DNA from 2 places in the Faecalibacterium sp. IP-3-29 genome. Region 2 is predicted to be linked to the other one. Evidence: riboswitches for the same ligand, from Rfam matches in the RefSeq annotation. Region 2 holds a riboswitch; the other holds the start of a gene.
The links. A riboswitch is a leader RNA that binds a small molecule or an ion and turns the genes downstream of it on or off. The one in region 2 is predicted to bind FMN.
Positions count from the first base shown of each region.

Region 1: it holds a riboswitch for FMN, as region 2 does, so the genes downstream of both, ribD (bifunctional diaminohydroxyphosphoribosylaminopyrimidine deaminase/5-amino-6-(5-phosphoribosylamino)uracil reductase RibD) here and MTP40_RS08570 (ECF transporter S component) in region 2, are expected to answer to the same signal.

Region 1 is NZ_CP094471.1:869,474-885,116, reverse strand. Features, by position in the region: gene MTP40_RS04145 (hypothetical protein) at 37-549, shown strand; gene MTP40_RS04140 (FMN-binding protein) at 1,019-2,356, shown strand; gene MTP40_RS04135 (ferritin) at 2,636-3,145, opposite strand; gene MTP40_RS04130 (hypothetical protein) at 3,135-3,320, opposite strand; gene MTP40_RS14490 (rhodanese-like domain-containing protein) at 3,517-4,257, shown strand; FMN riboswitch at 4,631-4,745, shown strand; gene ribD (bifunctional diaminohydroxyphosphoribosylaminopyrimidine deaminase/5-amino-6-(5-phosphoribosylamino)uracil reductase RibD) at 4,897-6,021, shown strand; gene MTP40_RS04110 (riboflavin synthase) at 5,985-6,626, shown strand; gene MTP40_RS04105 (bifunctional 3,4-dihydroxy-2-butanone-4-phosphate synthase/GTP cyclohydrolase II) at 6,639-7,835, shown strand; gene ribH (6,7-dimethyl-8-ribityllumazine synthase) at 7,857-8,333, shown strand; gene MTP40_RS04095 (winged helix-turn-helix domain-containing protein) at 8,354-8,770, shown strand; gene MTP40_RS04090 (low molecular weight protein-tyrosine-phosphatase) at 8,767-9,219, shown strand; gene MTP40_RS04085 (23S rRNA methyltransferase) at 9,282-9,572, opposite strand; gene MTP40_RS04080 (Rrf2 family transcriptional regulator) at 9,635-9,901, shown strand; gene MTP40_RS04075 (FprA family A-type flavoprotein) at 10,104-11,285, opposite strand; gene MTP40_RS04070 (DUF2249 domain-containing protein) at 11,305-11,997, opposite strand; gene MTP40_RS04065 (DUF2249 domain-containing protein) at 12,002-12,259, opposite strand; partial or broken gene MTP40_RS04060 (ferredoxin) at 12,312-12,449, opposite strand; gene MTP40_RS04055 (Crp/Fnr family transcriptional regulator) at 12,565-13,260, shown strand; gene MTP40_RS04050 (helix-turn-helix domain-containing protein) at 13,438-13,794, shown strand; gene MTP40_RS04045 (IS3 family transposase) at 13,743-14,639, shown strand; gene trxB (thioredoxin-disulfide reductase) at 14,869-15,643, opposite strand, start outside.
Region 2 is NZ_CP094471.1:1,794,729-1,810,371, reverse strand. Features, by position in the region: gene MTP40_RS08595 (TraX family protein) at 310-1,080, shown strand; gene MTP40_RS08590 (hypothetical protein) at 1,143-1,334, opposite strand; gene MTP40_RS08585 (ABC transporter ATP-binding protein) at 1,418-3,157, shown strand; gene MTP40_RS08580 (ABC transporter ATP-binding protein) at 3,154-4,797, shown strand; gene MTP40_RS08575 (mechanosensitive ion channel family protein) at 4,858-5,940, opposite strand; FMN riboswitch at 6,067-6,186, shown strand; gene MTP40_RS08570 (ECF transporter S component) at 6,329-6,928, shown strand; gene MTP40_RS08565 (class I SAM-dependent DNA methyltransferase) at 6,987-9,779, opposite strand; gene MTP40_RS08560 (MATE family efflux transporter) at 9,804-11,210, opposite strand; gene MTP40_RS08555 (phospho-N-acetylmuramoyl-pentapeptide-transferase) at 11,438-12,382, shown strand; gene MTP40_RS08550 (MATE family efflux transporter) at 12,651-13,265, shown strand; gene MTP40_RS08545 (cob(I)yrinic acid a,c-diamide adenosyltransferase) at 13,316-13,831, opposite strand; gene MTP40_RS08540 (histidine phosphatase family protein) at 13,828-14,424, opposite strand; gene MTP40_RS08535 (5-formyltetrahydrofolate cyclo-ligase) at 14,558-15,145, shown strand; gene MTP40_RS08530 (cyclodeaminase/cyclohydrolase family protein) at 15,129-15,643, shown strand, end outside.

The DNA.
Region 1 (15,643 bases), 930 kb from region 2:
TAAGCGTGCATATAACGCTAACAGTGAGTGTTTGAGGTGAACGACATGACAATCCTACCCAATATCGAAGAAGCAATGGAAGATGCCCGGAATGGAAAGCTGAGTCCGTATTGGCAGAACGACCTATACCGTGAATGTCACCGTCAGAAGTTATCGGCTGAAGAACGGCAGGCGCTTTCGGAACTGAATCGCATTTTGTCCGAGACTCCGCAATGGAGCGGCGAAGAAGAACTGTGTATCGAAATGGAGAACATCGGTGGCAGGGTTCGCTTCTGTCACTTTTGGGATGAGCACTACTCCATGGTGCAGTTGACGGAAGACCGCAACCGAAAATACTCCGCAGCCTACGTTCTGGATGCAGAAACTAACCCGAATGTGCGTAAGGAGGCGGCATTGCAGGCACAGAAAGAACTTGCGGACTGTATGCAGGTGTGGGGCATTTTGCTTCTGGATGCGCCTGTTCCTGAACAGATGAAGTACGATTCTCTTGCAGAAGCCGCTTCTCACCTCATGCAAGTTCTTAACGACCCGGAGCATATCACCGGGTAAAAAAGCGTCCCATCGGGATGCGCAGCCTGCATTGGGAAAAATGCAGATCAAAGGGGTTTGGGGTGTTCCCCAACAAGCGTTTTGCAACGCAAAATAGGCAGATGTATATACGTCTGCACTGCTTGCTGGTACAATGTCATCGATGAAACAAAAATAGTTTCATCAAGGACGGTTATATGGTTGTGCCGATTTCCAAAACATAGTAATATTGAAGTACTAACTGGGGCTGAAAGTGGCAAAACTGCTTGCTTGGTTTCCATTCAGGAATTACTAACAGCGTAGACCGTCCGTTCGCTTCGTATACCGTCAGCGTCACAATTGACACCAATTTCTCATTCTTCACGAAGGATGTGCCAAAATCTCTTGACAGCACCTCACAAAATATGTTATCTTTTGTAAACATCCTTGAAAAGGTATGACCTTTTCTGGGGGCCGAACAAAAACCGATTTTTCTCTGGAGGAAAGACCCATGAAACAGGAGATCATCCGCAAACTGAGCGCTGCCGTGGCCATGAGCCTCGTTGTTGGCGTCTCTCTGGCCGCCTGCGGCGGCAGCAGCAGCTCCACCGCTGCCAGCGCGACCAAGACCGGCTCTGCCGAAGGCTTTGGCGGCGCTGTCACCGCCACCCTGACCGTGGATGCCAACGGCACCGTTACCAACTGCAAGCTGGAAGGTGCACAGGAAACCGAGAGTATCGGCGGCGCTGCACTGGAAGAGCTGTCCAAACAGGTCGTGGCCGCCAACGGCCCCGCAATCGACGGCGTTGCCGGTGCCACGGTGACCACCAAGGCCGTCCGGAAGGCCGTTGCCGCCGCACTGGGTGTGGAGCTGGCCGAAGAAGCCCCCGCCGACTCTGCTGCCGCAGCCCCCGCTGAGCCCGCCGCCATCGTCCCGGTGGAAGGCGGCATCCAGATCGGTCAGGCCTATGCTGCCGCCCACGGCACCAAGTGCTTCACCGAAGCGGTGGCTGTGGTGAAGGATGACGTCATCCTCGCCGCCTACCTCGACGATTTCCAGTTCACCAGCGCCGATGCAGGCGTGACCGCCGTGCCCAACTCCGACTCCGACTTTGCCGCAGGCTACGCCGAGGGCAAGGTGCTGATGTCCAAGCGGGCCAACGCCGATTATTACAGCAAGATGATGGCTGAAAAGGGCGGCTCCACGTTCGCTCTGGATGCAAACTTCGACGCCATCCAGAACTTTGCCGTCGGCAAGACCATCTCCGAGCTGGAGGATGTAGCCGCCAAGGGTGCCGAGGCTGTGGACGCCGTCTCCGGCGCAACGCTGGTGGATACCGCCGGTTATCTCTCTGCCATCGTGGATGCCGCCAAAAATGCCCAGACCACGCAGGCCGTGGAGTTCAACGGCAGCTCCGAGGACCTGAAGCTGAATGTGGTCTATGGGGCTGCACACGGCACCAAGTGCTTCACCTCCGGCGCTGTCGCCACCGCCGGGGACACCATCGTGCTGAGCTACATTGACGAGTTCCAGTTTGCCGGTTCGGACGCCGGGGTCGTCGGTGTGCCCAACTCCGATTCTGACTTCGGCGCAGGCTACGCCGAGGGCAAGGTGCTGATGTCCAAGCGGGTCAACGCCGATTACTACAGCAAGATGATGGCCGAAACGGCTGGTTCCACCGTTTCGCTGGATGCCAACTACGACGCCATCCAGAACCACGTGAACGGCATGAGCATTGCCGACGCCGAGGCTCTGAGCAAAGATGAAAAGGCTGTGGACGCCGTTTCCGGTGCCACGCTGGTGGATACTGCCGGCTACGTTGGAGTGCTGGTGGATGCCGCAAAGTAAGGCAAGAAAAATAACGTTCCTCTAAACACAGCAGCGCCCGCCGGAAGATCTCCCGGCGGGCGCTGCTTATTTATTATATGTTTTATTGTATGCACGCCACAACAATACCGGCGCACCATGAGGGTAACGGTTTCAATCTCCTTTTCCTTGTTCAAGTTCTGAAGTCTTTTCTGTTTTATACGCAGTTAGCACAATCTAACCGTCTGGTGGAAGAAAAGGCAGACCACCTGTATGCAGTCTGCCTTTTGCCTGATGCGAAAGCCCGCAGACGCGCGGGGCTTACAGCACCAGCGAGGGCGCGGTGTAGACCCGTGCCTTCAGCTCGCTGTTTAGCATATACAGCCCCTTGCTGTCACCGCCGAACAGCTCCATCTTGGTAATGAGGTCGGCGGCGTTCTTCTCCTCCTCGCCCTGTTCCTTGATGAACCAGTCCAGCGTCTGCATGGTACGGAAGTCCCTGACCTCGTGTGCGGCGGCGTAGATGGCATCGATGCTGGCGGTGACCAGCTTCTCATGCTCCAGTGCCTTTTTCAGCGGGGTCATGTGATCGACTCGCTCCCACTCCGGCTTTGCGATAGCCTCAAAGGTGACGCCCTCGCCGTTATTCTGCAAATACTGATAAAACAGCATGGCGTGATCCCGTTCCTCCTGCGCCTGTACCCGGTACCAGTTCTCAAAGCCGTCCAGTCCGACGGCGGCGTAGTAGTTGGCAAAGTCCAGATACAGATAGGCGGAGTAGAACTCCTTATTGATCTGCTCGTTGAGCAGCTTAGATACGTTAGCGTTCATAATACTTCTCCTCCATAAGATTGTCTTTTTCCTGCTCCCGGCAGGGGGGCAGATATACCGTACCCAGAGCGATGCTGGGATGCTCCCTTTTCATCTCCAGGAACACCTGCTCCGCCTTGGGATGCTGCTGCAGCTCCGTTACGGCGGCCAATATCTCCTCTGCGTATTTTGGCATACCGCCAACCCTCTAAATGCAAGAATGAGTCTTATTATTTTGCTTTTATTATACCTATATTTTCTTCTCTGTCAACAACCACAAAGGGCTTGTGCGCCAAAAGCTGCCTCGAAGTACCTTAACAGTTTTAACTGTATCTGTTATATTTCAATATAAACTGTATCAGCAGTAAACACAGTTGCATTGGAGGTTGATTATGCGTCAGATATTGCTTTTCGCGGCACTTGCCGCCGTGCTTGCACTGCTTCTGGTGAGTTGCGGGGGAACCAAGGACAAGCCGGTGCCGACAGAGGAGGACGCTCCCGGCAAGGCGGCGTATCATAAGATCAGCGCCGAGGAAGCCTATAAGATGATGATCTCGCAGGAGATCGTGGTGGTGGATGTCCGCACCCGGGAGGAATACGATGGCGGGCATATTGAAAACGCCGTCCTTGTGCCCAACGAGAGCATCGGGAGCGAAATGCCCGAGACGCTGCCCGATAAGGAGGCGACGCTGCTGATCTACTGCCGCAGCGGCCGCCGCAGCAAGGATGCTGCACAAAAGCTGCTGGCGCTGGGGTATCAGAGCGTCTACGACTTCGACACGATCCTGATTGTCCAAACTCAATTCAAGGTCATGGTCGATGATGGGCAGCTTGAACCGGACGGACTTCAGCCACTGTCCATTAGGCTGGCGTTCCGGGTAGATCTGCACCTCGTCGATCAAAATTTCCACCAGTCTTCGGCGTTCCGACTCGGTCATGGTGGCATAAAGCTTGTCAAAGCAAATCAGGATCTTATAGATGTTGTCGCCTGTGATTTTGTCGGCTTCAATGGCCTGCTTCTTTGCCCGGGCATCCATCAGTCCATTTTCCACCTCTTCGATTTTATCGTACATCTTATAAAGGCGGTCGATCTCCTCCATAAGCCGGGATTTTGTGGAGTAGTGCTGCCGTAGCTGCTTCTCATAGGCGGCGATCTCCTGCTCAATGGCAGTGGTATCTACCTTCATGTGTAGACCTTGGTCTTTTCTGCTGCCATTTCCAGCACCTCCCATTCGTACCGTCTTGTTCGGAATAGACTTTGCAAGCAAAGTCGTGTGCCAAAGGGCGCTGCTCTCGCCTGTCGGCTCGGTCAAGCGCTTCAAAATGCAACGCATTTTGAGGTCGCCACTGGCGACCCGCGCCCCTTTGGATTCTCCGTTCACATTGTCCTACGGACGATGTGATTTTATTGTTGTAGCGATTTGCTTCATCCCGGTTTCGTCCCGGTTTGCAGAATGCCCTTGCAATCCGAAAGAAGCCGTGCTATAATGCCGCTGTAATTGAATCAGAAATCTTCAGGGCAGGGTGCAATTCCCTACCGGTGGTACAGCCCACGAGCCGTAAGGCATGATTCGGTGAAACTCCGAAGCCGACAGTACAGTCTGGATGAAAGAAGATATCAAGTGCAGAACCCGTACGGTCCTGCGCTTGTGGAGGCTGCTCTGGGATGCGTTTGCATTCTGGAGCTTTCTTTTTTGCACAAGGATCCCTTGTGTTTTTTCGGCTTGCCCTGAACGTTTTTGTTCAGGGCTTTTTCTTTTGGAGGCAACACGATGAACGACAAAGACTATATGCGTCTGGCTTTGCAGCTTGCAAAAAAGGGCTGCGGGTGGACATCGCCCAACCCGATGGTGGGTGCCGTGGTCATAAAAGAGGGCAGGATCATCGGACAGGGCTGGCACCAGAGATACGGTCAGGCTCATGCGGAGCGCAATGCGCTGGCATCCTGCACCGAAGATCCGCAGGGAGCGACCCTGTATGTGACATTGGAGCCGTGCTGTCATTACGGAAAGCAGCCGCCCTGCGTGGATGCGATTCTGGGTGCGGGCATCCACCGGGTGGTCGTGGGTTCCGCTGACCCGAATCCGCTGGTAGCCGGAAAAGGAATTGCAATCCTGCGCGCACACGGCATAGATGTGACCGAAAATGTTCTGCAAGAGGAATGCGATGCGCTGAACAAGGTATTCTTCCACTATATCACCACAAAACGCCCCTTTGTTTCCATGAAATACGCCATGACGATGGACGGAAAAATCGCCACATACACAGGCGCTTCCAAATGGATCACCGGGGAAATTGCCCGGACTCATGTTCAACGGCAGCGGCACCGATTCCGCGGCATTATGGTGGGAGTCGGAACCATTCTGGCAGATGACCCGCTGCTGACCTGTCGGATAGAGGGTGGCCGTGATCCTGTCCGGATCATCTGCGATACACATTTGCGGACACCGCTGCAATCACAGGTGGTCATGACCGCCAAACAGGTTCCCACCATTCTTGCGACCTGCTGCGGCGACCCAGAGAAGCAGGCGGCATATCAACAGGCCGGGTGCCGGATTCTTTTTCTGGAAGAGCAATGCGGTCATGTGAATCTTTTGCAACTGATGGAACAGCTGGGGCAGGAGCAGATCGACAGCATTCTGCTGGAAGGCGGCGGAACCTTGAACTGGTCTGCACTGGAAAGTGGCATCGTGCAACAGGTACAGGCTTACATTGCCCCGAAGCTGTTCGGAGGAAGGGATGCCAAAGCACCCATTGAGGGTGCAGGTGTCCCGCTTCCGGATGCTGCATTCCGCCTGAAGAACAGCCGATTGGAACAGCTTGGCGAAGATTTCCTGATTGAAAGTGAGGTGGAGTACCCGTGTTTACCGGAATCGTGGAAGAAGTCGGAACAATAAAATCCATCAATCGGGGACAGCATTCTGCTGTACTGACTGTTCGTGCAAAAACGGTTCTGGAAGAAACCAGGATCGGCGACAGCATCGCCGTCAACGGCATCTGTCTGACCGTCAGGCAGCTCTTTCCGGATGGCTTTGCTGCAGATGTCATGCACGAAACCTTGAACCGCTCTGCACTTGCACAGCTCACCGTTGGAAGTGCTGTCAATCTGGAACGTGCCATGCCGGCCAACGGACGTTTTGGCGGACACATCGTAGCAGGCCATGTGGATGGCGTCGGACGCATTGCTAATATCCGAAAAGACGATACGGCCATCTGGTACACCATTCATGCAGATTCTGCGATCCTTCGCTATGTCGTCGAAAAAGGCTCTATCACAATAGACGGTATCAGCCTGACCGTGGCTGCGGTGGAACCTACGGGCTTTTCCGTGTCCACGATACCGCACACCGTCCGTCAGACGAACCTGCACCAGCGGCACAAAGGAGATTCTGTCAATCTGGAAACCGATGTTGTCGGAAAATATATCGAGAAGCTGCTTCCATCAGAAGCACTAAAGCAAAACACGCTCACAAAAGAAATGCTGCTGCGCTGCGGCTTTTAAGGAGAGTTTACGATGAACTTCAATACCATTCCCGAAGCTTTGCAAGACCTGAAGCAAGGAAAAATCATTCTGGTAACGGATGACCCCGACCGTGAAAACGAGGGGGACTTCATCTGTGCTGCCGAATTTGCCACCACCGAAAACATCAACTTTATGGCGACCCACGGCAAAGGTCTGATCTGTATGCCGATGTCCGAGGCTTTCGTCCAGAAGCTGCAATTTCCGCAGATGGTGCAGTATAACACCGACAACCATGAAACGGCATTTACGGTGTCCATCGACCACGTTTCTACTTCTACGGGCATTTCTGCCGCAGAGCGTTCCATTACGGCGATGGCTTGTGTGGACGATCACGCAAAAGCAGAAGATTTCCGCAGACCGGGCCATATGTTCCCCCTTCTGGCAAAAAAGAACGGTGTGTTGGAGCGCAACGGTCACACGGAAGCAACCGTTGACCTGTGCCGTCTGGCAGGGCTGAAAGAATGCGGCCTGTGCTGCGAGATCATGCGGGAGGATGGCACGATGATGCGCACCGCTGAACTGGCAAAGCTGGCAGAGCGTTTCCAGATCAAATTCATCACCATCCGTGATTTACAGGAGTACCGCAAGTGTCACGATAAACTGGTCGATCGGGTGACGGCAGTGAACCTGCCCACCAAGTATGGCACCTTCAGAGCTTATGGTTTTGTGAGCCGCCTGAACGGAGAGCATCACATTGCACTGGTAAAAGGTGACATTGGCGATGGAAAGGATATTCTGTGCCGCGTCCACTCGGAATGCCTGACAGGAGATACATTTGGCTCTTTGCGTTGTGACTGCGGCCAACAGCTGGCCGCTGCCATGACGCAGATCGAAAAAGAAGACCGGGGTATCCTGCTCTATATGCGGCAGGAAGGCCGGGGCATCGGTCTGATCAACAAGCTGCGTGCCTATGAACTTCAGGAGCAGGGCATGGATACGCTGGAAGCCAATCTCGCTCTGGGGTTCCATGGAGATGAACGGGAGTATTATCTCGGCGCACAGATCCTCCGGGAACTTGGCGTAAAAAGCCTGCGCCTGCTTACCAATAACCCGGACAAAGTATATCAGCTCTCCGAGTTTGGGTTGGAGATCTCCGAGCGCGTACCCATTCAGATGACGGCGACCCCGTATGACCTGTTTTACCTGAAAACAAAGCAGGCACGGATGGGACATCTTCTGGAATATTAACAACGAAAGAGGTATTTAAAAATGAAAACATTTGAAGGCAAGCTGGTTTCTCAGAATATCAAGGTCGGTATCGTAGCTGCCCGATTCAACGAATTTATCACGTCCAAACTTCTGAGCGGAGCAATGGATGGTCTGCTCCGTCACGATGTGCAGGAGGCTGATGTTCATGTTGCATGGGTTCCGGGTGCTTTTGAGATCCCACTGGTTGCCTCTAAAATGGCAAAAAGCGGAAAGTATGATGCTGTAATCTGCCTTGGTGCAGTGATTCGCGGTTCTACCAGCCATTACGACTATGTGTGCAATGAGGTTTCCAAAGGCATTGCCACGGTCTCGCTGGAAAGCGGGGTTCCCGTCCTCTTTGGTGTTCTGACCACCGAGAACATCGAGCAGGCCATCGAGAGGGCAGGCACCAAAGCAGGTAATAAAGGCTATGACTGCGCAGTCAGTGCCATCGAGATGGTAAACCTGCTCCGGGAAATGGATGCCGCCGCAGAGTAAAATACACGCAGGAGTTTGCCATGATTGTTATAAAAACCCGACAGCCTGACCCGGAATTGGAGCAGAAGATCCGGATGCTTCTGGAACGAGAGCACATCGAGGCAGAGCAAATATCCATTGATTCATGGGAGAAGTTGGTTCTTCCGGGGCTTACACTGGATGGAATGACCCATGAAGTGTCGTGCAACGGCAGAAAAGTCTCCCTTACACGACTGGAGTTCGATTTGCTGCTGATGCTTGCTTCCCACGAAGGACAAATCTTCTCAAAAGAAGAGCTTTTTCGTGCTGTGTGGGGACAAAACTGTAACGACACCTTAAAGGTCGTGGCAAATACCGTTTCCAATCTGCGAAAGAAGCTGGCCGGCTGCGGCAGCTTTATCCGCACCACCCACGGCGGCTATATTTTTGTAAGCCAAAAGGAGAACGACCCGGCATGACCAGGATCTTATTTGTTTGTCTCGGAAATATCTGCCGAAGCCCGATGGCCGAATCCATCATGAAAGATCTTGTGTCCAAGGCAGGTCTTTCCGAGCAATTTGAAATCGCATCAGCCGCCACCAGTGCATGGGAAATCGGAAATCCGGTCTATCCTCCTGCGCGGCAGAAGCTGGCAGAACATGGCATCGACTGCAACGGCAAGACCGCCCGGCAGATGACTCGGCTGGATTATGCACGGTATGATCATCTGATTGGCATGGATGAAAGCAATCTGTGTGACATTCTGCGGCTTGTCGGCGGTGACCCACAGCATAAAATCTCGCTGCTGATGGCGCATACGGATCATCCCCGTGAAGTGGCAGACCCATGGTTCACAGGAGATTTTGAAGCCACATGGCAGGATATACTGGAAGGATGCACGGCATTGCTTGAGGAACTGCGATCATAACAGATTATCATAAAAACGGACGGATGTCTGCCAGTTGACAGACATCCGTCTATTTTTTTATTTCAAATCATCTTAAAATACTTCAGTGTCTCCCGGATGGCTTTTTCCTTCTCCGGCGGGCACTTGAGCTGCTTGGGGTTCTCAGCCTTAGGCTTGTTGTAGTTTTGCCGATCCTTGATGCCGCACTTGCGCTTGACCTGTGCAATATAGAGGTTGCTCACGTTCAGACCGGTGTGCTCCTTGACGTACTCCCGGATCTCTTCATAGGTAGCCTTGTTCTCCGCAGCAGTCACGTCCAACTCATCCATCTTCAGGTCTACCGTGATCTTCTGGTAGACATCTAGTTTGGACAAAGCGCATACCGTCTCGGCGGTGTCATCGACTGGCCCTACGAGCTTGTGAAGGAGGGATGATTGTGGACAGTTCTTTTAATCTGGCCGTCCATGCGCTGGTCTGCCTGAGCCACAGTGGACGCTCCCTCAGCAGCGAAGCGCTGGCGGAGAACATCTGCACCAATCCCACCCGCGTCCGCCGGGTGCAGGCGGTGCTGAAAAAGGCGGGAATAGTGGAGACCCGGGAGGGCTTGGACGGCGGCTATCCGGGAAACGCTGGCGCAGTGAGGGCGTGGCTATGGAGCAGATCTATGATACGCTTCCATGTAGCACACTTCGTGTCTCTTTAGAAACCGAGGGTAACGGTCAAAGCCATCCGTTTGCACCATGGTCAAAATGCAAAAAGCGCAGCCGCAGATATTCTCTGCGGCTGCGCTTCGATCCATTTTCAAAGCTTCGGCATCACTCAACGCCATATTGTTGTCTAAATAAATCAGCGACGATGTTTTGCTTTTGAGGCATCGGGCGGCCGGACGAAGCCAGACTCGCCGCCTACTCCGCGCAGAGCTCAGCCACCAGAGCGTCCATCTGCGCTTCGCTGGTTTGGTTCAATGCACCACGCAGAGACACTACCGTTTCGTAAAGGTGGATATCCTTCATCTCCTCCAGTTTGGTGCGCATCAGCCGCGCGGCAGCAGGTGCCCAAGAGCCGTTTTCAATAAGACCAACCCGGCGGTTCCGGAATCCCTTTGTCTGTAAATGTTCCAAAAACTCCTTCATGGGCGGAAACAGTCCTCCGTCATAGGTGGAGCAGGCCAACACCAGTTTCCCACAGTAGAATGCGCTGGTCACGGCATAGGAAAGGTCTGTTGCCGTCAGATCGCACATGGTGACTTGCGCACCTTTTCCCTCCAGCTTGCTCTTGAGGGCCTCCGATGCGTATGCGGTATTTCCATGGATGGACGCGTGGACGATCAGGATGCCCTCCGGTTCTTCCGGTTTCCATTGTGACCAGAGATCATAGAGCCGCAGATACTCTCCCAAGTCTTCTGTGAGCATGGGGCCATGGAGCGGGCAGATCGTTTTGATCTCCAGCGCGGAGATTTTTTTCAGCAGCGCCTGCACCTGTGCGCCATACTTTCCGACGATGTTGTAATAATACCGCCGGGCCTGCGGCGCCCAGGGGGCACGGGCAGTCCGTTCCAGTGAACCGAAGCGGCCGAAGGCATCCGCCGAGAACAGGATCTTTTCCTCCTCTTCATACGCTGCCATCACCTCCGGCCAGTGTACCATCGGCGCCAGCAGAAAGCGCAGCCGGTGCAAGCCCAAGGAAAGCGTATCTCTTTCGCCAACCTCCAGCATACGGTCTTCCGACAATGCACCTGTGCCGAAGAACTGCTTGATCAGGGTAAATGTTTTCGCGTTTCCCACAATCTTCATCTCCGGGTACTTTTGTGCCAGTCGCATGAGGCTGCCGGAATGATCCGGCTCCATGTGTGTGACCACAAGATAGTCGGGGTTGCGCCCCTCCAACACCTGCGCTACATTGGAAAGCCATTCCTCCGCCGCCCGTGCATCCACGCTGTCCATCACGGCGATTTTCTCGTCCAGAATGACATAGGAGTTGTAGCTCACTCCCATAGGCTGGACGGGGTACTGGTTTTCAAAGAGTGCTAATGTGTTATCATCCACCCCTACATAGCGGATGGCATCTGTTACCGTTTGAATGGTCATAATACAAAACAACTCCTTATCATCTGTTCAAGACCTGCATCTCTGGGTTCTTCTCCCCGAATTTCTCGCGCAGCGCACTGCAGATATCCTCCCGGGACTTGCCCTGTTTCTCACCGTTTTTAATGAGCTTGTACGCCTGGAACAGCGCCGAGGGGCCGATTTCGCTGCTGAAAAAGCCGATGCCCTGATTCCATGCCAGCAGCTCGAACACGTCGTCCAACGCGGCACTCTCCACACCGTGGATATATGCCTTTACCAGCTCCCGCGCCGCCTGCCTCATCCGGCCCGCACCGACAGCGTTGGTCAGGGACAGCAGCAGCCGCGTTTCGTAGGGCAGTACGCGCTTCTCGCTCTGCCATGTGGTCTCCCAAAAATCCACGGCGATCTGCCCCAGCTTTTCATCGATCATGGGATAGTTCAAAAGAGCCAGCGGCTTGAAGGGAGCGGAGCTGTCGCCTTCCTTCTTCTCCACACGGCAGAACCAGACATGGAACTCCGCCTCACTCCGCCGCTCGGTGTGGTGCTCGTAGCCCAAGCCCTCCATGACAGCGTACAGTGGATGCGGCTCAAAGGTCTGGATGATGTGTAATCCTTCGCCCACCTCCAACGCCTCGGCTCTTTTCTTCAGCCCTTCAAAGAAGCTGCCCTGTATATGGCGCACATCCACGGTCTGAAACCCCTGCGCCTTATTCTTCCAGTTTTCGTAGCTCATGCGGTTATTCTCCTTTCTTCACTCGATAAAACCAGATGTGATATTCGCTGCCGCTCACCTTCTCCGTGTGATGCTCAAAGCCCATAAGGGCCAGCACCGGGTACAGGGGGACAGGCTCGAAGGTCTGGATGATATGCAGTCCTTCGCCGTTTTTCAGCGCGGCAGCCTTTGCCTTCAATGCGGGGAAGAAGTCCATCTTTTTGCCCCGCACGTCCATCACTTCAAATGTGCCGATTTTGTCCTTCCAGTTTTCATAACTCATAGTCTTTGCCTCTCTTGCAGAAAGCTCACGCCTCTTCGAAGGAATCCTTACCCACGCCGTCCAGCTTAGGACAGCCCACCAGGGTGATGTGTCCCTTGATGAACCACTCGTGGAAAGCGGCGTAGGCGTAGGCGGTGCAGTCGGCGGCAATCAGGAGCCGTGCGCCGTCAAAATACGGGGCGTTTATCCTGATCGATTTCAATGATCCGTCGTTTCATGTTCGATCCTCCTGTTGCTTTTGTGCGTTCATTGTACTATACTAAGAGCAACAAGTCAGTTGAATTTTCAACGAAAGAGAACTTTTTATGAAAGAATTTTTTCCGGTACTTCATACGGCGGCGCTTTTCTCCGGCATTTCCGACGATGAGCTTGCCGTCATGCTCTCCTACCTTGGGGCGAGGATCGACACCTTCCCCAAAGGCTCACGCCTGCTCCGCGCCGGGGAGCAGGTGGAGGAGGTGGGTCTCGTGCTGGCGGGCAGCACCCTCATCGTGCAGGAGGATATCTGGGGAAACCGCAACATCCTCTCCAAGACCGGGCCGGGGCAGACCTTCGCGGAGGTATTCGCCTGCGCGCCGGGAGCGGTACTGAACGTGAGCGTAGAGGCGGAGAGCGCGGTGACGGTGATGTTTCTGCATATAAGGCGCGTTTTGAGCGTGTGCCCCTCCGCCTGCTCCCACCACAGCCGGATCATCCGCAACCTGCTGGACGAACTGGCAGAGAAGAACCTGCGGCTCAACGAAAAGCTCACCCACATGGCCCAGCGCACGACGCGTGCAAAGCTGATGTCCTATTTTTCCGCCGAGGCCCAGCGGCGCAGCGTCTATGAGTTCGACATTCCGTTTTCAAGGCAGCAGCTTGCGGATTACCTCGGTGTGGAGCGCAGCGGGCTGTCTGTAGAGCTTGGAAAAATGCGGGATGAGGGCCTGCTCGACTTTCACAAAAGCCATTTCCTTCTCAAAACGCCGGAGACTGACCGTCCCTTTCCTTCTGCGCGTTAAGGAGCCCTCTTTGGGCGTATTGGCAAGTGCGGATAACCCCGTCAGCCACGGAGCGTCGGGGTTTTGCAGATGGAAGAAGCAGCTATACTACGCAAAAAAACACAGCCGCAGAGTACTGAACTGCACCCCATTTGTTAGACAGTATGGTATACTGTTTAGGAAATGGGGTGTTTTTGTATGCCAAAGGGACAACGAAAGTACAACGGAGCTCAAAAGGTAGAAATCATCAAACAGCTTCACAATGAAAAATTAAGCTTTTATGAAGCATCCAGCAAGTATGGAATTCCAAGACGTACGCTTCAAGATTGGGAGCGCATCTATCTGGAAGAAGGCGAAGAGGCACTTCTGGTAGAACGTCGAGGTCGAGCCTGTGCCGCCGGTGGGACACAGAAAGGTCGGAAGCCAAAGCTGGATAAGCAAGTAGAAGAAGATCTGATTGCAGAAAATCAACGGCTTCGGATGGAGATCGATTACTTAAAAAAATTGAACGCCTTGGTACTGGAAGAGGAACGCCAAAACAGAAAGCACAAGTAGTTCAGGAGCTAAGGCAGAAATATCCATTGAAAGCATTGCTGCAACTTGCCGGACTTCCTCGCAGCACATTTTACTACTACCTGCATCGGTCTCAAAATCCTGCGAAGTACCAGATGGTAAAAAAACAGATCATTACAATCTTCAATGAGAACAAGAAGCGATACGGATATCGCAGAATTACACAAGAACTACACAACAACGATATTTGTGTGAATCACAAGACGGTTCGGAAACTCATGAAGCAGCTGGGCTTAGTCTGTCAGGTTCGCGCAAAAAGAAAGTACAACTCCTACAAGGGTGAAGTCGGAGAAGTTGCGCCAAACTTGCTGGAACGGCACTTCAAGACAAACCAGCCAAATCGAAAATGGGTCACAGATGTTACTGAATTCAAAGTGAACGACCAAAAACTCTATCTGTCTCCAATTCTCGATCTGTTCAATGGCGAAGTTGTCAGCTATAACCTGAGCCGCCATCCAAATTTCAAACAGATCACGGATATGCTGGAAGGTGCTTTTCAAAAGCTGCCGGACAAGGTTGACAATCTGATTCTGCATTCGGATCAGGGCTGGCAATACCAGATGAAGTCCTACCAGAATCTACTGAAAGCAAAAGGAATTACGCAAAGTATGTCTCGGAAAGCCACTTGTCTGGACAATGCGGTTGCCGAGAACTTCTTTGGACTGCTCAAGACAGAACTGTTCTATTTGGAAAAATTTGATTCCATTGACCAGCTTGAAAAGGCCATTATCGATTACATCGACTATTACAACAATCGCCGAATCAAATTAAAACTAAACGGCCTGAGCCCTGTGCAATACAGGATTCAGACCGTTGGGGTCGCTTAATTTGATTTTTGTCTAACTTTTGGGGTTCATATCATACATCTGTGGCTGTGTTTTGTGTTCAGTTGCTTACTGTTGCGTGGACTGGATATGGAGAGACAACATATCTCCCGATCTTACATGGGTTTCTTATCTGCCATCACTCTGGCAGTTTGCCTTGCAGATATGTCGGCATCCCCACTGCGGCCGTATCCGGCCTGACCTTAAACATGGCTTTTTCAATCTACCTCCCTTATCGGTTTTCCGCGATATATTTCTCCGCCATGTGAACTGCCACCGCGCCGTCCGCCACTGCGGTGACCACCTGACGGAGGGGCTTCGTCCGCACGTCGCCCACGGCGTAAACGCCGGGAATACTGGTTTCCGTGGTCTCTCCGGCCACGATATAGCCGCCGCCGTCCAGCTCCAGTTGACCCACCGCCAGTGCCGTGGCGGGCTGTCGGCCCACGCTGACAAATACGCCGTCGCAGTCCACCACGCTTTCCTCACCGGTGACGGTGTCCCGCAGGCGGACGCCGGTCAGCCTGTCCCCGGAAAGCAGCGCGGAAACGACGCTGTTCCAACGGAATTCCACGTTTTCGGCCTGTGCCAGCGGCTCGTGATAGATCTTGGTGGCCCGCAGGGTGTCTCTGCGGTGGACGAGGATCACTTTTTTCGCCACGCGGCTGAGAAGGAGGGCATCTGCCGCGGCGGAATTGCCGCCGCCCACCACGACCACCGTTTTGCCCTTGTAAAACATCCCGTCGCAGGCGGCGCAGTAGGCCACGCCTCGGCCCACCAGTTCCGACTCTCTGGCCACGCCCAGCGTTCTGGGGTTCGCACCGGTGGCCAGCACCACGGTTTTCCCCAGGAAAATCCCCTCGCTGGTCTCCACGAGCTTGGGAACCGCCGTCAGATCCATGCGGAGGACTTCTGCGTATTCGCTGCGTGCCCCGAAGCGCTCCGCCTGCTTTTGCATCTTCTCCGCCAGAGAGAAGCCGTCGATCCCGTCCTCAAAGCCGGGATAG
Region 2 (15,643 bases):
GCTTTTGTGCTTACGTCTCCATGGGCAGGCAGGCAAGCCACCCTTTCTGAATTTGCCCCGCAGACTGCTGCGGGAGCATTTTTCCGCCTGCGGGGCGGGTGCACTGCATCCCCCATTTTGCAGGCAGAGCAAATGGCAGAAGCTGCCCTGGATGCTTGCCGTATCCAAAATGGCCGGTGCAAAACCGGAGGGATAAGCGATGAAGAATTGCAGCCCCGGCAGTTTTTACCGCCGGGGCTGCAATTCTTGGAGGGAGTCGTTCGTATTCCAGACAAAGCAACTGAATTTAGACAAAGACGAGGTATGATCATGTCAACCAAACCGATTCGTCCCGCTGCCGCAAATTGCATTGACCTGAGTGCAGCAGCGCTTCATCTCATTGCCATGGCGCTGATGCTGATGGATCACCTGTGGGCGACACTTCTGCCGGCGCAGGACTGGCTGACCTGCGCCGGGCGGCTGGCGTTCCCTATCTTTGCATTTATGGCAGTGGAAGGCTACTTTCATACCCGGAATCTGAAGCGTTATGCCCTGCGGCTGCTGTTGTTTGCACTGCTTTCGGAAGTGCCCTTTGATCTGATGTATGGCGGGACATGGTTCTACCCGGTGCATCAGAACGTCATCTGGACGCTGCTGCTGGGGCTTCTGGGGGTGCATCTGATGGAAACGATGCGCAAAAAGCAGAAAACAGGGCTGTACCTGCTGGTATCCGCTCTTGTGGTGGTGGCGGGCGCGGTGCTGGGCACGCTGGGCATGGTGGATTACTACGGTGCCGGTGTGCTGACCGTGTTCGCTTTTTACATTTTCCGGGGCCGGAAATGGTGGTGCCTGCTGGGACAGGTGCTGACCCTGTACTGGATCAACGTGGTGCTTCTGGGCGGGCTGATGTACCCCATCCGGCTGTTCGGCATGGAGTTTGAGCTGTGTCAGCAGGGGCTTGCGCTGCTGGCGCTGGTGCCCATCTGGCTGTATCGCGGGCGGCAGGGCTGCCACAGCAAACCGTTCCAGTATGCCTGCTACGCCTTTTACCCGGTACACATGCTGCTGCTTGTGCTGGCGCTGAATTTCGTGAACCGATAAGAACGTAACTGTTATCCCTGCGGGCTATGGGTGCCCGCAATCTGATGGTATCCCGGGGGGATCTATTCTGCACTTTCCTGAGTCTGCTCTGTGGGCTTGATGGTCTTGACCCGCAAGGTGAAATACAGAAGATGGCAGACCCACACCACTGCAATGCAGATCCTGCCGACGGGAGCATTTTTCATACAAAGAAAACCGATCGCCATGACAGCGGTGACCATTGAAATGATCTTGCATTTTGTTCCTGCTGTCATGGCTTTTTTCTGAACAAAGCTGTCCAGATGCTTTTTGTACCGTGGTATACTGAATGGAACACCCACAGGAGGTAAAATGCCCCATGAAAAAAGATAAATCGTTCCGCCCGGACCGGGTCCTCTCCTATTTCAGGGTGGAGTGGTTCCCGCTGCTCCTTGTGACCCTTTCGGGCCTTGTCTATAACATCGGTCTGCTGGCCGCGCCATGGTTCGAGGGCCGGTTGGCCCAGTGCCTGGCGGATATCCTGGGCGGCAGTGAGACTGCTGCCCAAATGGCGCTGCTGGTGCTGGCCTACATTGCGGTCACACTGCTGGTGCAGGCGGCTCGCTTCGTCAAACGTTTTTATGTGCGCCGCTTTGCCAACAACATCAACCGCCGGATGAAGGGCATCCTGTACGCCAATCTGGTGCGGCAGAGCCGGGCAGCGCTGGAAAAAGAGGGGGCCGGTGAGCTGATGACCAAGGCCATCGCCGATGTGGACGACTGCGTGGAGGGAATGCGCAAGTTCACCACGGAGGTGTTCGACACCGGTGTGGCGCTGGCGGGCTATGCGGTCATGCTGCTGGTGTACGACTGGCGGCTGGCGATCCTGGGCCTGCTTTTTACTCCCGTGTCCTATGTCTGCGCGGCAGGGATGAAAAAGCCAGTGCAGCGCGCCGGTGCAGCTTATAAAAAGGCCGCCGGTGCTCTGAGCAGTGCCACGCTGGACCGTGCCCGGAATGCCGTGACCTACCGCATCTACGGCTGCGAGGAGGCCCGGATGGAAAAATACGAGGAGGCCCTGAGCCTTTCCGAAAAGACTGCCGTGCGGAACAACGTGTGGCAGTCCGCTCTGCCGCCGCTTTATCTGGCGGCATCCGAGGCAGGGACCCTGTTCATCCTGTGGTTCGGCGCAAAGAATGTGCTGGGCACCGGCTGGAACCACTGGGATATCGCCGCCTTCACCACCTTCCTTTCCTGTTTTACCAAGCTGGTGGTCAAATCCTCCAAGGTGGCCAAGCTCTTCAACGCGGTGCAAAAGGCAGAGGTCTCCTGGAAGCGCATCAGACCCCTGATGAAAACGCCCGAGCAGCTGGATGCCCTGCAGATCCCGGCGGCACAGGAGGTAACACTGAAAAAACTCGCCTTTTCCTATGGGGAAGAGCCTGTCTTTTCCGGCCTGAGCCTGACGGCCCACCCCGGCGATATCGTCGGCATCACCGGCCCGGTCGCCTGCGGAAAATCCACCCTTGGCCGCGTATTCCTCTGCGAAGCGCCCTATCAAGGCTCAGTCTGCTTTGGCGGCAGAGAGCTTTCCGCCCTGACCCCGCGCCAGATCGCCGCCACGGTCGGGTATCTGGGCCATGACCCGGAACTGAGCGCCGACACCGTGCAGAATAATGTCCTCTGCGGCAGCGAACAGGATGCCATGCCGTGGCTTGCAGCCGCTGCCCTGAAGGAGGAAGTGCTGGCCATGGAAAAGGGTACGGAGACGGTCATCGGCAGCGGCGGCACCCGCCTTTCCGGCGGGCAGGCACAGCGTCTGGCATTGGCCCGGACGCTGGCCCATCCCCGCCCGGTGCTGGTGCTGGATGACCCCTTCTCGGCACTGGACCGCAGCACCGAGGATGCGATCTTTGCCGAGCTGCAGGCGTATGCCAGGGATAAGGTGGTGTTCCTGATCTCCCACCGGCTGTACCATTTTCCGCAGATGCAGCAGATCATTTTTATGGAGGGCGGCAGAACCACCGTTGGCACCCACGGGGAGCTGATGGCAGCGGTTCCGGTCTACCGCCAGCTGTACGAAAGCCAGACCGGCCTGAAAGGGGGAGAGGGCGCATGAAAAAGAAAAATGATCACGGCGTGTTTGCTGCCGTCCGGATGGCAGCGGCTTCGCACCGCCTTCTCACGGTGGGCACGGTGCTGTGTGTGGCAGCTTCGGTGGCGGCATCCCTGCTGCCGCCCCTGCTGCTGGCCCGGGTCATCGATCGTCTGACCGCGGGCCTCCCGCTGTCCTTTCTGGCCGTGCTGCTCTACTTCGGCAGCCTTGCACTGGAAGGCGTGCTCACCTCGGCGCAGGAAAGCCTGCTGGTGCTCTTTGGCCAGAGGATGACCCATGCCCTGCGCTCGGAGATGTCCCGGAAGCTGAGCCGCCTGCCCGCCGGTACACTGGCAGAGCAGAATCCCGGCGAGGTGGCCGCTCGCTTTTCGGGCGATGTGGACACGGTGGAAGCCCTGTTCACTTCCGGCATCATCAGCATGGCAGCAGATGCCTGCCGCATCGTCTCCATCATGGGGGTCATTGCGGTGAAAAACACCGGCCTTGCACTGATCCTGCTGCTGGTTCTGCCGCTGTTTGCCGTGTTCACCCGTCACGTCCAGAAGCGGATGCTGGCCGCGCAGCTGGACAACCGCCGCGCAGTCGCCGCTGTCTCCGGGCAGGTGCCCGAGACCCTGCACAACATCCGCACCATCCGGGCGCTGGGGCTGGAGGATTACATGGAGCGCCGGTATGACCGGTGCATCGGTGACAGCTATGCCGCCATGGAGCGCACCAATTTTTATGATGCCGTCTATTCGCCGGTGGTGCTGCTGCTGAATGCTGCTGTGGTCGGCATCGTGATGCTGCTCTCCACTTCGGGGAACGCACAGCTTCTGACCCTGTTCGGCATGTCGGTGGGCACCTCGGTGGCCGTCATCAACTACATCTCCCGCATCTTCGCCCCCATCGAAAGCCTGGGCATGGAGATCCAGACCATCCAGTCGGCCATGGCGGGTGTCAGGCGCATCGATGCCTTTCTCGACCAGCCGGAGCGCACGATCCCTCCCGCGCGCAGGGAGGCTGCCCGGGGCGATGTGGAATTTGCACACGTCACCTTCGGCTATGGGGAACGGCACGTTCTGAAGGATTTTTCCATGACCGTGAAACAGGGGGAGCAGGTCACGCTGGTGGGCCGCACCGGTGCGGGCAAGAGCACCGTGTTCAAGCTCCTGCTGGGCCTGTATCAGCCGGAGAACGGTACGGTGACCATCGGCGGCGTGAAGGTGGGGGACATCACCGACCGGGAGCGCCGCACCTGCATCGGCTGTGTGGAACAGCATTTCTCCCGCGTGCCGGGCACCGTGCTGGAACAGATCACGCTGGGAGACCCGCAGATCACCGGGGAAATGGCAAGGGCTGCCGCCGCACTGGCCGGGATCGATGCTGCCATCCGGGCTCTGCCGGAGGGCTATGACACTGTCTGTACCGAGGGCATCTTCTCGCAGGGCGAGTGGCAGCTGCTGTCCATTGCCCGTGCCGCCGCCGCAGACCCCGCCGTGCTGCTGCTGGATGAGATCACCGCCAATCTGGATGCCGAAACGGAGGCCCGCGTGCTGGAAGCTCTGCGCCGCGCGTCTGCAGGCCGCACGGTGCTCTCCGTCTCCCACCGCGTCTATGAAAATCTTGGCGGCAGAACGATCGAGATCAGGACCCGGGAATGACGTATGATAAAAACGCCCCCTGTGCGCCGCAGCAGGCACACAGGGGGCGTTCTGGTATGCTCAATTCTTTTCGATGTAGACGCTGGTGGAGGGGAAGGCGAAGTCCACGCCGTCTGCCTGCATCACGTCCATGATGTTCAAGTTTAGATCATTCTGCTGCTGCAGGAAGGTGGCATAGACGTTGGTGGTCAGGTAGGCCGAGATGAGGATGTTGATGCTGGAATCGCCAAAGCTGGTCAGCCGGACGATGTTGGTGCCCTTGTTGGTGTAAGGGCTGTTGTCCAGCATGGCCTGCAGGTCAGCCATCAGCTTTTCCAGCTGGGCACGGGTAGTGCCGTAGGTGACACCCAGTGTGAACTTATAGGGCCGCATGGTGCGCAGGGCTGCGTTCTGGACAGTGGAGGCGCAGATCTGGCTGTTGGTGATAATGATTACGCTGTGGTCCATGGAGCGGATACGGGTGGAGCGGAAGTTGATATCGATGACCTCGCCCTCCACATTGCCCACGGTGATCCAGTCGCCGATGGAAAAGGGCTTGTCCAGCAGGATGACGATGCCGCTGAACAGGTTGCTGGCGCTTTCCTGCGCGGCCAGCGAGATGGTCAGGCCCACAAGACCGGCACCGGCTACGATGCTGCCGATGGGGAAGCCGACGATCTGCGCGCAGGTGGCAACACCCAGAATGATGACCAGCACTTTGTAGGTGGTGTCCAGCAGGGAGCGTAAGGTCTTGTTGCTCCGGATTTCCGGGCTGCAGGAGGCCAGCAGCAGGTCGGCTACCTCAGAAGCATTGTACAGGCCCTGGCAGAACAGGAGGGTCGTTGCAATCTTATAGGCCGTGAACAGAAACTTTGTCAGGCCCGGAATGGCCCACGGCAGGCTGGTCAGGGCCAGATACAGGCCGCTGTAAAAGGCCATCCGCGCCAAAGGGCTCTGTAAGCTGCGCAGGAGGATGGGCGTGGCGGCAAAGTGCCAGCTGCGGGCCTGCAGAGCGGGAAAGATCTTCCGGCGCAGCAGCCAGCCGACCAGAAGCCCCGCAAAAACGATGACTGCGGCGCAGACGGCCCGGGCAGCCAGCGCCCACCAGCCCTCCAGCAAAAAAGGCCCGATCTCGAACCCGAGGTCACGAACGGTAAAAATCATGGCAAAAAGCTCCTTGTATCAAAAATTGTAACATCCTGTCCCACAGTATACCATATCCGGCCCGTGCAGGGCAAATAAAAAAGGGGTTGACAAGGCGGAGCAGCCGCGTTATACTCTTGGCCAGAAAGTTCGTTTCAGGGCGGGGTGAGATTCCCCACTGGCGGTATAGCCCGCGACCACCCGCAAGGGTGCTGACCCGGTGAAACTCCGGGGCCAACGGTATAGTCCGGATGCAAGAAACGGCAGGCAATACGATTTGTCTACGCGCCCTGTTGCAGTGTTTGCTGCGGCAGAGCGCGTTTTTGATTGTCTTCCCGGTTCCGAAACCATGCGAAAGGGGCTTTCCAATCTATGATTTGGGGCAAAAACGCCCCGGGAGGATATTACCATGAAGAAAAACACGACCCGCAACCTGACCGTTGCCGCCATGCTCAGCGCGGTGGCCTTTATCCTGATGTTCATCGAGTTCCCGCTCCCGATGCTCATTCCGTCCTTCGTCAAGATGGACTTCTCCGACCTGCCCGCTCTGCTGGGTGCCTTTGCCCTTGGCCCGGTGTACGGTGTGATCATCAGCTTTATGAAGAACCTGCTCCATGTGGTCATCAAGGGCACCTCTACTGCACTGGTGGGTGAGTTGTGCAACTTCATGCTGGGTGCGGTGTTCTCCGCACTGGCCGGTTACCTCTACAAGCACCACAAGAGCCGCAAGAACGCCATCATCGGTGCCGTGGCCGGTGCTGTGGCCATGGCCCTGTTCAGTGTGCCGTCCAACTACTTCATCACCTACCCGGCCTACGTCAAGTTCTACCACATGCCGCTGGAAGCCATCCTGGGTATGTATCAGGCCATCCTGCCCTCTGCCAACAGCCTGATCAAGTGCCTGGTCATCTTCAATATGCCCTTCACTCTGGTCAAGGGCCTGCTGGATGCCCTGATCTGCATGTTGATCTATAAGCCGCTCTCTCCCATCCTGCATGGCCGGAAGTGAGTGACAGAACAAAAAGAAAGGACGCGAAAGCGTCCTTTCTTTTTTGCTATTTGAGAGATTACTTCGTTTGTGTCAACTCCTGATAGCGTTTCATCAGGAACGCTACACAATCGGCTTCAGAGGTGTCCTTGACTGATAAACCATAGGCTTGCATGACGGCCCTGTCGTTTGCGATATGGGCTTTTAACAGCGGTTCAGGCATGGCCAGAGGATTGTACAAATCTGCAAGACAATTGTTTGGATACATTGCTCGTGTGTTAAGAATGGCCTGTGCAGTTTGTTCTATTTTGGCTTTTTGTTCTAAGGTGGGAGTAGGCCAAGGAAAATTATTATAAACTGCGGGGGAATACCTGAAATCGCTTTTTATCCTACCACAAGTAACACGCATCCACGCATTATGAACATTAGATGTCAGAACTCCGAATTCATAGATTGTGACATTTGGAATAATACTGCAAGCGTCTCCGGCAATTACACTAGAGGGCATAAAACCAATCGGGATATACCGCCTATTCTGTGAAGAATGTCTTGGAAACACAAGATAGGTTGATAACGGTTGCCGAATTTGGCAGAAAAGGTAAGGATAATCGGCCATTTTCTGTATCCGATCTGCATTACTGCTTTTTCGCAAAGCACGGACTTTTTCAAGGCGTTCTGTGATTTCTTTTATATTTACATAATCAGAGACATTACCATCCTTAAACCATAAGCAATATCTGGAATAGCTATTTACATTATCATGTAAGAATTCTTTTGCACCTATAAAAGGCTTGATGTATTTTGCCAATACGGGATATTGTTTCTCAAGTTCTTCTTTCTCTGTTATGCTAAGTGTTAGAGCGCCATCATCTGTCGGAGGACTACCGGTGGTCATTTTGGGTAAACCATTTTGAGGTTTATTAATTCTGTTTGTAATCCAAATGTCAGGAGCATCTAATAGATAGGGGTTTATATGTTCTGCCTTTGTTTTTGTTTCTTCAGTATAAATGAATTTTGTATGAGAGCGGCTAAAGTTGGAGAAACCGATGATGACACAATGAACTGCCGCTTTTTCATTTGCCTCACTGTCCCATACAAAAGAACGATATGCGAAGTGAATTTCAGCACCAGAATCAATCATTTTCTTCCAAAATGTTGGAACGGATTCGCCCTGACAAATGGAATTCGTGGAGACAAATGCAATTTCGATATTCGTGCTGGATGTATTGATATAATCTAGCGCTTTTTTGTACCAGCAGATCACATAATCGAGTTTGGTTTCTATTTCACCCTGTCCCCAGATATCGTTCATATCGTGAGCTTGATCTTTTGTTCGGACAGATTGCCCAACAAACGGTGGGTTTCCCATGATATACGATAATTTGGAGGGGGAGATGATGGAAGCCCAATCCATCTGCAAGGCATTCCCGATATGGATATTTACATTGCTTTTTAATGGAAGGAAATCAAGATGCATTAAGACAACATCTTCAGTTTCCTTCATCATCTGGCTTTCTGCAATCCAAAGAGCGGTTTTTGCAACATCACCGGCAAAATCGTTGATTTCGATGCCGTAAAACTGGGAGATGGAGACTTTAATAGGATTCCAATTGGTATCACCAAAGATGACCTGTCCGTTTTGCAGTTCCCTTAAAATGTCATTTTCCAGACGGCGGAGCGAAATATAGGTTTCTGTCAAGAAGTTGCCAGAGCCACAGGCTGGGTCTAAAAAGGTCAGTCCGGCTAATTTGTTCTGAAACTCTTCCAGCTTCTTTTTCTTTTGCTTCTGTACACCAATTGTCAGAATCTCTGCGAATTCGTTTTTCAAATCATCCAAAAACAGCGGGTCGATTACCTTGTGGATATTCTCAATCGAGGTGTAGTGCATCCCGCCTTTCCGTCTGGTAACCGGATTCAACGTGCTTTCAAAAACAGCGCCGAAAATGGTAGGCGAAATATCCCGCCAATTAAAATGCCCGGCTTCCGCAAGAGCGTCTTTGATTTCCTGTGTGATTTTTGGAATGATAATATCCTCGTTGGCAAATAGGCCGCCGTTGACATAGGGGAATGCTTCCAGCTCTTCCGAAAGATATAGGTCGGGTCGGTCAGGATAGGGAGTATCCAAAACCTTAAACAGTGACAACAGAGCCGGACGCAGGTCTTTTGGCTCGTATTGAGCAATGTATTCGCTAAAGGAATCTTTTTGCTCAAACAGACCGGCATCCTCAGAGTAAAGGCAGAATACCAGCCGGACGCAAAGAACATTCAGGCTTTCGAGGGCTTTTTTGCTTTCTGGGTCATGGTACTGCTTCAAAAATGCATCATAGATTTTGCCAACGAGTTTGCCCGCTTCTTGTGACAAATCTACTTCTTTAGAGACTTGGACAACCTTTTTCTCCAGCAGAAAGTCCAGAAGCGAAGAATTGTGGTGAAGATCATCGATATGGATTTTTACAACATTATTTTCAGGAACGCGGGTATCCATATCGTAAATCCACAGTTCCTGAAAATTGGAAGTGATGATCCACTTTGCTTTCTCAGAAGTTGGCAGATTATCATTGTAGCGTTTGGCCTGTTCGTAAGGAGTGAGTTCGGTTCCACCGGACTGCGAGATCTTCTTGTCCAGAGGAATGCCTTCTGACTTCTGTTCAATAATGATTTTTGTTTCAGGGATATAGGCATCGATTTTTTTTGTGTTTCCGTTAACGATTACTTTTTTCTGAAACTCAATTCTGTCGGTTGCATCAGCACAACCCAGTAAGCGCTGCAAGATATCCAGCCAATAGGAGCGGTCGTCCTCGTCTTCTCTGCCTTTATTATGCCACTTTTGAATCAATTGCCGTGCAGCTTCACGCTTTTCTGCATTTGTCATAATGTAATCTCCCTGTTTTGTGTATTAAGACAGCGCGCCCTTTTCCAGCCACTTGCCCCGGGCAAGGCGGATGAGGAACAACAGGCCCCGGATGCTTAATTCGCAGCACATGGCACCCCAAACGCCCATCAGGCCCAGCCGGGGAGCCAGCAGGAACGCCAACGTCAGCCGGATGCACCACATGCTGAATATGTTCAGCACAAAGCAGGAGGTGCTGTCGCCCGCACCCTGCATGGCACCGCTGGCCACGATGGAGGCACCGAACATGGGCTCGGCCCAGGCTTCGATGCGCAAAACCTGAGCACCCAGAGCGATGACAGCCGCATCGGTGGTGAAAAGGCTCATCAGGGTGGGGGCAAAGATCCACAGACCAACGCCGGAAAGGGCCATGACCCCCATGCCAAGGCCGGTACACAGCCAGGCAAACCGCTTGGCCATATCCTTCCGGTTGGCACCCACGGCCTGGCCGATGAGGGTGACAGCTGCGCTCTGGATGCCGTAGCCTGCCATGTAGCACAAGCCCTCGGCGTTGACAGCCAGGCTGTTGGCGGCAATGGCCACGGTACCCAGGCCAGCCACGATGCGCACCACCACCACCTGCGCCAGAGAGATGGCGGCGCGTTCTCCCGCCAGAGGACCACCGACCCACAGCAGGTTCCGCAGGCAGGAGCGGGTGATCTTCCAGGGGGCAGGCTTCCGGATGCAGAGGGGGCCTTCCCGCAGCAGCAGGATGGCCAAAGCCAACAGGCCGCCCACCACGGTGGCCAGGGCGGTGCCCAGGGCTGCGCCGGGCACGCCCAGCCCGGCACCCCAGACGGTGATGCCCCACAGCGTCCGGGTGGGGTTGATGAGGAAGAAGTTGAAGATGGCATCCAGCACACAGACCAGCACGCTGATGAGGCTGGCGGTCAGGGCGTAGCCTTCTGCCCGGAGGATGGAGGTGTACATGCCCATGGCCATGGTGAAGGGCAGAGCCGTTGACCAGATGGCAAAGTAGGCTGTGGCGTTTGCCCGCAGGGAGGGGTCAGCTCCCAGCCACCCCGGCAGAAAGGGGCTGATGCCCAGGCCGAAAAGGGCGGCTCCCACGCCAAGGATCACATTGAAAAGCATGGCCTGCCGCAGCACGCTGCGGGCATCATCCTGCCGGTCGGCCCCCAGATACTGGGCGATCTGGATGGAGAGGGCAGTGTACAGGCCCACCAGAACACCGTGGAGCAGCCAGGTGCTGGAGCTGACGATGCCGATGGAAGCAGTAGCTTCTGCACCGATGTGGCCCACCATGGCAGCATCGATGTATCCCATGGCAGTGACCACCAGCTGCTCCAGAATGGAGGGGATGCTCAGCGCCAGAGCCACCTGGGCCGTCTGGCGGGAGGGGATGGTCTCACCCTGCCGCATCCGGGCCGAAAGCTGTTCAAGTGAAAGTTTCATGTCTTCTCCTTTTTCTCCGATTTTCCTGTGAGACAAAAAAATACCCTCGAAAGGGCGTTTGTCTTCCCATTATAGACAGGGGGGCGAAAAATGTCAACCCATCAGCCCATGGGGTAGCCATTGCCCCAGAGATTGATTTTTTGGCCCGGGCGTGATACACTTCATTTGTATCCAGCAGTGAAAGAACAGGAACGGCCTCTGCCGCTCCGGGAAAGAGGAAAAAAACTATGCTTCAACTGCTTTCTGGCAACCCGCGCACCGTGGATGCGCTGGGCTTTCTGCTTGCATTTGCGCTGACCGCGCTGATGGACTCGGTGTTCCACGATAAGCTCCCCCACGACCATGGCCGCGCGTTTGCCGTGAACGGCGAACTCTCCAAGGGCAAGGCCCGGGGCTCCGGCCTCATCTTCGTGCTCTGCATCGCACTGGTCACGCTGGCCGTGGTGCCTTTTAAGGCAGAGTATGTCATCTACACCGTCCTGCTCATTGCGTCCATGCTCTCCGGCTATTTTGACGATGCCGCCGAGACTGCCTGGAACGAGTACAAAAAGGGCCTGATCGATCTGGTCATCGCCGTTGTGGCGGGCGTGACCTACCTGAACTTCAACGGCACGGAGGTCAACTTCCTGAGCTGGAGCTTCAGCCTGCCCTATGCCGTCTACCTTATCCTCATCATCGTCCTGATCTGGGCCAGTATCAATGTGGTCAACTGCACCGATGGCGTGGACGGCCTTTCCGCCAGCCTTGCCGTGGTCAGCATCGGAACCTTCCTGCTGGCCTACTGGGAGGAACTGGGGGATTACGCCACCGCAGGCATCGTGTTCATTGGTGCCCTGCTGGCCTACCTGTGGCAGAACGCCAAGCCTTCCACCCTGCTGATGGGTGACGCGGGCAGCCGCGCCATGGGCTTCTTCCTGGCCGTCCTGGCCCTCAAGAGCAGCCATCCCTTCGCCTTCCTGCTGGCCGCGCTGGTGTTCATCGTGGACGGCAGCCTGGGCATCCTGAAGATCAGCTTCAAGCGGTTTTTGCACATCTCCATCCTCAAGAACACCCTGACCCCGCTGCACGACCATGTGCGCAAGCGTCTGGGCTGGAGCGATGAGCAGGTCGTGGCCCGCTGGCTCATCCTGCAGGCTGTGGCATCCGCCTGGCTGCTGCTGTTGGTGCGGTAAAACACAAAAAAGAAATGCAGCGCCCGCACAGGAAAGCTCCTGCGCGGGCGTTTTGCTGTTCTGGTCCGGGAGGAAAGTTCCAGCTTCCGGGCCAGCGTTTCCAGACAGGCTGGGTCACGAATTTCCTGCATGAGTTCACCTCATTTCTTTTGTTTCATTGTGCCATGTGTCACAAACAAATGCAAGCAAAACCTTTATAATAGGGACGAAATCTGTCAAGCTGTCCCAGTGCCACGTCACGGGCAGGGAGCTGCAGCAGATTTTGGGCGTGGGTGTTACTGCCGCGCTGAGCAACCTGATGCAGAGCCTGACTGTCATTGTGATGAACCAGTTCCTCTTGCCCTATGGCAACGATAAAATTGCCGCCATGGGCATTGCCAGCAAGGTGAGCATGATCGCCCAGCTGGTGCTGGTGGGCTTCTCGTTCGGCGGCATCCCACTGTTCGGTTACCTGTACGGCGCAAAAAAGCGGGACGTGATGCGCAAGCTCATCCGCTTCTGTCTGACCTTCCTCGTCTCCATTGCCGTGGTGCTGTCCCTCATCCTCTGCCTGAATTCCGGGGCGCTGATGCGGCTCTTCGTGCAGGATGCCGGGATGATCGCCACGGGTGCGCAGATGCTCCGCTGGCAGGTCTACACCGCAGCCTTTGGCGGCGTGGTGCTCCTGCTCACGGTGCTGTTCCAGGCAACTGGTAAAATCATACCGTCCTTCCTGCTCTCCATCAGCCGTCAGGGCGTGGTGTTTCTGTTGGCACTGGTGGTCTGCGTACATCTGTTCCAGTATCAGGGCGTGCTGATGGCTCAGGCTGTGGCCGACATCCTGAGCGCTGCGCTGGCCCTTGGCCTGCTGGCGGCCAGCCGCGATATCATTGCAAAACAGTAAACACAAAAACGCCCGGAGGGCCGCTGAAAGCTGCGGTTCTCCGGGCGTTTTTAGTATTCGATGCCTTTGCGCGCCTTGATGCCCTTCTGGTAGGGGTGGCGGCGGCATTTCATCTCGGTGGAGTAGTCGGCGGCATTCAGCATCCACTGCGGGGCCTTGTGGGCGGTCAGCACGCATTCCTGCGCGGCGGGACGCTCCAGAACGGCCCGCCGGAGCAGGTCTTTGTCCACCATGTCCAGCTCCCAGGCCGAACCGGCCTCATCTAAAATAAGCAGGTCGGCAGGCTCGGCCAGTGCGGCGGTCAGGTTTTCGTTCTGCACGGCCCGGGCGGCGGCCTTTTCCGCTTCGTTCATCTGGAACACGAACTTCTGCCCGCCCTTGCCCCGGAAAATTTTTGCCCCCAGCTGGGCCAGCAGAGGGATCTCGCCGCTCTGCCCGCCCTTGAGGAACTGCACGATGACAACCCGTTTGCCGCTGCCCAGTGCGCGGAGGGCAAGGCCCATGGCGGCGGTGGTCTTCCCCTTGCCGTCGCCCCAGTAGAGATGCAGCAGGCCCTGTTCCATCATCCGTTCTCCTTGGTGTACTGCACGGTCTCCACCAGGTGCAGGATGTGCTGCTCCGGCCAGTCCCGGGCATCCAGCACATAGCCGCCCGCGTTGGGGCCGCACCAGTCGGGAAAGCTGCGGCGGGGCACGCCAAACCGCTCCAGTGCGGCCATCTGGGTGCCGCCATGGGCCACGATGACCAACCGCTCCTGCCCTTCGGCAAGGGCCTTGTCAATGAGGTCAGCCAGCGTTTTGCACACCCTGTTGCAGAAATCGCTCCTGCGCTCCCCATCCGGGTGGGCGGCGTGCTCGTTTTCCTGCACCCATGCCAGATATTCCGGGTCCTGCTCCACCTGTATGAAGGTCTGGCCCTCGAATCGGCCGAAGTTCATCTCCTTCAGCCCGTCCACCGGAATGAGCTTTGCCCCGGGAAAGAACACCCGCGCCGTCTGGGCGGTGCGCTGCAGCGGGGTGACATAGACCACCTCCGGTGCAAAATCTGCCTGCCTCAGCTGGGCAATGCCTGCGGCGGAAAGGGGGATGTCCCGCTGGCCCTGATATCGTTTTTGCGCGTTGTACTCCGTCTGGCCGTGACGCAGCAGATAAATGAGCATAATCGTTCTCCTTTTTGGTTTGTTCTGCACCATTATAGCCTATTTTGCAGTTATTTTCCAGCCATGCTCTTGCAATTCTTCCGCATTTCAGATATATTGAGTGGGTATGAAATTTCAGGGGAGAGAAGTGTCAATGGAGATCCGGGACCGGAAAGCAGCGCAGCGCCGGGCGGGCATCATGGCCCGCAGGGATCTGCCGCAGGCAGAGAGAGCGGCGGCCAATGCAGCCATCTGTGCCCGCCTTCTGGCCATGCCCTGCTTCCAAAAGGCAGAGAATCTGCTGCTCTACGCCGCTTTTGGCGGGGAGGTGGATCTTGCTGTGCTGGCAGAGCAGGCGGCCCGGCTGAGCAAAACGGTGGCCTATCCGGTCTGTGGGGAAAACTTTACCCTGACCGCCGCCGTGCCGGGGCCGGACGGCTGGGAGATGGGGGCTTACGGCATCCGTACGCCGGTTCTGGAGCGGGCGGCGCTCATCCGGCCGGAGGCGCTTGATCTGGTGCTGGTGCCCTGCACTGCCTTTGATGCGGTCTGCCGCAGAGTGGGCATGGGCAAGGGCTACTATGACCGCTACCTGCCCAGGTGCCGGAACGCCGTGGCGCTGGGCGTGGCCTTTGAGGCCCAGCGGGTGCCGGAAGCGGCTGCAGATGAACAGGACCGGCAGCTGGATGGATTTGTAACAGAGAGGAAAGTATATCGTGGAACTGATGAATTTGAGCTGTGAAGGTTTTCTGGAGGAGCTGGCCAGCAAGGCGGCGGCTCCGGGCGGCGGCGGCGCTTCGGCGCTGGTGGGCGCGGCCGGTGTGGCGCTGGGCAGCATGGTGGGCAGCCTGACCGTGGGCAAAAAGAAATATGCTGCCGTAGAAGCGGACATCGCTGCCCTGAATGTCCGGGCCGAGGCCCTGCGCAAGCGGTTGGAAGCGCTGGTACAGGCCGACGCGGAGGCCTTTCTGCCCGTGGCGGCGGCCTACAAGCTGCCGAAGGAGACCCCGGAACAGCAGGCCCACAAGGCCGCGGTGCTGGAAAAGGCACTGGACAGGGCCTGCGCCGTGCCGCTGGAGGTGATGACTGCCTGCGGTGAGGGCATCGCACTGGCCGCAGAGTACGCCGAAAAGGGCAGCGTGCTGGCCCGTTCCGATGCCGGATGCGCGGCGCTGTTCTGCAAGGCAGCCATGCAGGCGGCGGGGCTGAACGTGAAGGTCAACACCCGCCTGATGGCAGA